2 regions of the Comamonas sp. GCA5 genome follow, and region 2 is predicted to be linked to the other one. Evidence: predicted binding sites of a transcription regulator. Region 2 holds the regulator's gene; the other holds the start of a gene.
What was found. The regulator LexA, encoded in region 2, represses DNA repair genes until DNA is damaged. The targets are predictions, from matches to a motif close to ACTGTATNNNNATACAGT.
Positions count from the first base shown of each region.

Region 1 (2,398 bases), on a different contig from region 2:
CTCGCCGTTGTAGGCATACCAGGCACCGGACTTTTCCAGCAGCTTGGCTTCCACGGCCATGTCCAGGATCTCGCCCTCGCGGCTGATGCCTTCGCCGAACAGGATGTCAAACTCGGCCGTCTTGAACGGGGGCGACACCTTGTTCTTCACCACCTTGACCTTGGTCTCGTTGCCGATGGCGTTGTCGCCCTTCTTGATGGTGCCGGTGCGGCGGATGTCCAGGCGCACCGAGGCGTAGAACTTCAGCGCATTGCCGCCGGTGGTGGTTTCGGGCGAACCGAACATCACGCCGATCTTCATGCGGATCTGGTTGATGAAGATGACCGTGCAGTTGGTCTTCTTGATGGTGGCGGTCAGCTTGCGCAGCGCCTGGCTCATCAGGCGGGCCTGCAGGCCGGGCAACTGGTCGCCCATTTCGCCTTCGATTTCGGCCTTGGGCACCAGGGCGGCCACCGAGTCGACGACGATCAGGTCCACGGCGCCGGAGCGCACCAGACTGTCGACGATTTCCAGGGCCTGCTCACCGGTGTCGGGCTGGCTGATCAGCACCTCGTTCAGGTTCACGCCCAGCTTCTGGGCATAGCTGGTGTCCAGCGCGTGCTCGGCGTCGATGAAGGCGCAGGTGCCGCCCAGCTTCTGCATCTCGGCCACGACCTGCAGGGTCAGCGTGGTCTTGCCGGACGACTCGGGGCCGTAGATCTCGATCACACGACCGCGGGGCAGGCCGCCCACGCCCAGGGCCACGTCCAGGCCCAGCGAGCCGGTGGACACGACCTGGATGTCCTCCACGGCCTCGCCCTCGCCCAGCTTCATGATGGTGCCCTTGCCAAACTGCTTTTCGATCTGGGCCAGGGCGGCGGCCAGGGCCTTGGCTTTTTCGCTGTTGGCGTCGGTGTTGCGGGCGATGGCGTTCATGGCGGTTTCCTTGCAAAAAGACAGAGAGGGGTGGAAGTTAGCACCCCTGTGCATGTTCACAGGCTGGATGCTTGAACAGTAGTGTAGGTGCTTTCTGAAAAATATATAGTCAGGTTGTTTGACGTTTCTGGAAACTGACTATGTCGAAGAATGTGACTCCCTCGCTGCCCGATGAAGCCTGGCGCCACCTGCACCTGGGGCGCTTGCTGGGCCATGCCCAGCGCAGGTTCGATGCGCGCGTGCGCAGCCTGATGGCGCAGGACGACGAGACGCCGCTGGCCCTGTCCAACCTGGCGGCGCGCGACAAGGTGGGCGCGGCGCACATCCACATCACGCGGCACTTGTCGCTGCAGGGCGACCGCATCACCGACCTGGCCGAGCGCGCAGGCATGAGCAAGCAGGCCATGCTGGACCTGGTGGACCAGTGCGAGGCCTGGGGCCTGGTCACGCGCCAGGCCGATCCGCACGACCGCCGGGCCAAGCGTGTGGTCTACACCGAGGCCGGGCGCGAGTGGCACTGGGCCTTCCAGCGCGCCGTGCAGCAGGCCGAGGCCGAGTTCGTCGAGTCCGTCGGTCAGGAGGTGGCCACCGTGGTGCGCCTGGGGCTGGACGCCTATGGCAGCGAGGCCGGCGACCTGGCCTAGCGCGGGTGGCTTGACGTGGGTCAAGGTTGCCGCGCTGCTGCACTGCAGCACCCGCGTAAACACCTGTAGGGCGCTTGCAGTGCGGCTCCTAGAATGGCCCGATGGACGGCGCAGGGAGTGCCGTTGGAGACAAGGCAGGCACGACGCCGCAGCCCGTGGCAGCAGATCGCGGCGCGGCAAGGAGACGAAGCGATGCGCATCCTGATAGCAGAAGATGACCAAGTGCTGGCCGACGGCCTGCTGCGCAGCCTGCGCGGTGCCGGGGCGGTGGTGGACCACGTGGCCAGCGGGACCGAGGCGGACACGGCCCTGGTCACCAACCACCATTTTGATTTGCTGATCCTGGATCTGGGCCTGCCGCGCATGCACGGGCTGGAAGTGCTCAAGCGCATGCGCGGGCGCGGCGACGCGCTGCCGGTGCTGATCCTCACCGCTGCCGACAGCGTGGAAGAGCGCGTGCAGGGCCTGGACTTCGGGGCCGATGACTACATGGCCAAACCCTTCGCGCTGTCCGAGCTGGAAGCGCGCGTGCGCGCGCTGACGCGCCGTGGCATGGGCGGGGCCAGCAGCACCATCAAGCACGGGCCGCTGGTCTACGACCAGTCCGGGCGGGTGGCCACCATCGACGGCAAGATGGTGGAGCTGAGCGCGCGCGAGCTGGGCCTGCTGGAGGTGCTGCTGCAGCGCGCCGGGCGCCTGGTCAGTAAGGACCAGTTGGTCGAGCGCCTGTGCGAGTGGGGCGAGGAGGTGAGCAACAATGCCATCGAGGTCTACATCCACCGCCTGCGCAAGAAGATCGAACGCGGACCGATCCGCATCGCCACGGTGCGCGGCCTGGG
Region 1 is NZ_JAZHFR010000111.1:5,403-7,800, reverse strand. It holds gene recA (recombinase RecA) at 1-915, opposite strand, end outside; gene SJH88_RS17450 (MarR family winged helix-turn-helix transcriptional regulator) at 1,056-1,559, shown strand; gene SJH88_RS17445 (response regulator) at 1,752-2,398, shown strand, end outside.
Region 1: a site for LexA is predicted at 978-995, ahead of recA (recombinase RecA). Genes of this name have one in related genera too.

Region 2 (2,398 bases):
TGCGGCGGCAGTGGTTGGGTATGGGCGATGGGGTGGAGTGCTCCGGCGACCCTAAAGGTGCTTGCCAACTGTACGTGGCAGCAGTCTTGTGATGCTGCGGGGCCATGTAGGGGCATCTGTGCCGCAACCACATTGCTGCAAGACTGTGCAGCACTTCAGCAGGCATGCAGCACATCCAGCTTGGTCTATTCCAACTTAGGCGGGCAAACAGGCCAATCCCCCAAAGCTGGTCAGCGCCGAATGCTATGGATTGGAGAGCTTGGCAACCTGTGCGCTGAGCAATGGCAGGTTGGCCTTGGCGCGCGCCCAGGTCAGGCGCACGTCGGTTTTCTCCGCGGTGCGGTAAATGAAGCTGCGTCCCATCAGGCCACCGCTGCTGGGCAGCGTGGGTTGGCGTGGTGTGGAAGAAGGTGTGTGGCTCATAAGTCCTCCTGTCCGGGCAAGTCATGCAGCAGTTTCATCAGCTTGCGCAGGCATGACACATGTTCGTGTGGGCGTGGGGGCTTGTGTTGGCCGGTCTGGCGATGTTTCTTGTCAGGCGTTTTCCATCGTGCATTGCCAGCCAAGGGCGATGACCATCAGTTGGCTGCGCAGCGCAAGCGGTGGCGGGCCTCCTGGGCTGCCAGTGCTTCCAGGGCCGCACAGACGTCGGCCAGCTTGCCGGACAGGGCAAAGCGTGCCCTGTCGGTATCCTTGGGGCGGCGCATCAGGCGGACGTTGCCGTGGCAGGCGCTGCTGGCCGGCAGCGGCATGGTGAGCGCATGAAACTGGTCCTGGTTACTGGCCACCCGGGGGCGGCAGGTGGATCTGGGCAAAGGCAGTTCACAGTGCAGCGTGGTCATGGTCGATTCCTTGGGGTGGTTGCAGTCAATTACAGGCGATGGCTGTCCCTGCCGCTCTCGAAAGGCAGCATAGACATCCGAAGAAGCACTGGGCGGCGGGTGGTTTTAGAGCAGGAGGCTGTTGCGGATCAGCCCGACCGCCAGCCCTTCGATGGCGAAGTTGTCTTCTTCGCCAACCTGGATGACGGGGTAGTCCGGGTTTTCGGGCAGCAGCTCAATGCCGTGTGCCGATTTGCGCAGGCGCTTGACGGTCACTTCGTCACCCAGGCGCGCCACCACGATCTGGCCGTTGCGTGCATCGCGTGTGGATTGCACGGCCAGCAAGTCGCCGTCCAGGATGCCCGCGTCGCGCATGGACATGCCGCGCACCCGCAGCAGGTAGTCCGGCTTGGTGGGGAACATGCTGCTTTCCACGGCGAAGCTTTGGTCGATGTGCTCTTGCGCCAGAATGGGAGAACCGGCGGCCACACGCCCGACGAGGGGCAGCAGCAGGGGTTGCATGGCGGTCATGGGCAGATCGAAGTGCGTGCCCCGGGCGGCATTGATGTGGCGCACAGCATCGCTGACGAGGCGGATGCCGCGCGAGGTGCCACTGACCAGTTCCAACACGCCCTTGCGCGCCAGGGCCTTGAGGTGTTCCTCGGCCGCGTTGGCGGAGCGAAAGCCCAGGGTGCGCGCAATTTCAGCCCGGGTGGGCGGTGCGCCGGTGCGGGCAATCGCGTCCTGGATAAGATCCAGAATTTGCTGTTGCCGTGGGGTGAGGGGTGTGTGCTCCATGCCAGTCCTTGTATGGATAACTGATGTTTTATCCAGTACCTGTATTTTTAACCAGTTTTGTGAGGGCCGCAAGTGTCTGAAGGCAGAAAAATCGCTATCTTGGGAACGGGGGGCACCATCGCTGGCCTGGGGGATGCACAGGGCGGTGGCGTGGGCTACCAGGCGGGGCAGTTGGGCGTTGCGCAGTTGCTACAGCCGATTGCGGATCAGGCGGTGCCCCAGGGTTGGTCCCTGGAGCTGGAGCAGGTGGCGCAACTGGACAGCAAGGACATGGATGTCACCGTGTGGCTGCAGCTGGCCCAGACCTGCCAGCGCTGGCTGCTGCAGCCTGAGGTGGCTGGTGTGGTGATCACGCATGGCACGGACACATTGGAGGAGACGGCCTGGTTTCTGCAGTGCGTCCTACAACCGGCCAAGCCGGTGGTGCTGACCTGCGCCATGCGTCCGGCCACGGCCTTGTCCGCCGATGGGCCCGCCAATCTGCGCGATGCGTTGGCTTGCACAGCGCAGGGCCGGGCCGGGGTGTGGGCGGTGGCGGCCGGGGAGGTGCACAGTGCGCAGCAGGTGCACAAGGCCCACCCCTACCGTGTGCATGCTTTCACCTCTGGCGATGCCGGACCTGCGGGGTGGGTGGAAGAAGGTCGTGTGCGCTGGGTCGGCGGTAGCGAGGCCACCTTGCCGTGTGCCGCTGCATGGACGGAGTGGCCGGTGGCTGACGCCTGGCCCTGGGTGGAAATTGTGACCAGCACGGCAGGTGCGCGCCCGGCGGCGGTGGATGC
Region 2 is NZ_JAZHFR010000036.1:2,833-5,230, reverse strand. It holds gene SJH88_RS10385 (hypothetical protein) at 244-423, opposite strand; gene SJH88_RS10380 (hypothetical protein) at 579-842, opposite strand; gene lexA (transcriptional repressor LexA) at 948-1,619, opposite strand; gene SJH88_RS10370 (asparaginase) at 1,692-2,398, shown strand, end outside.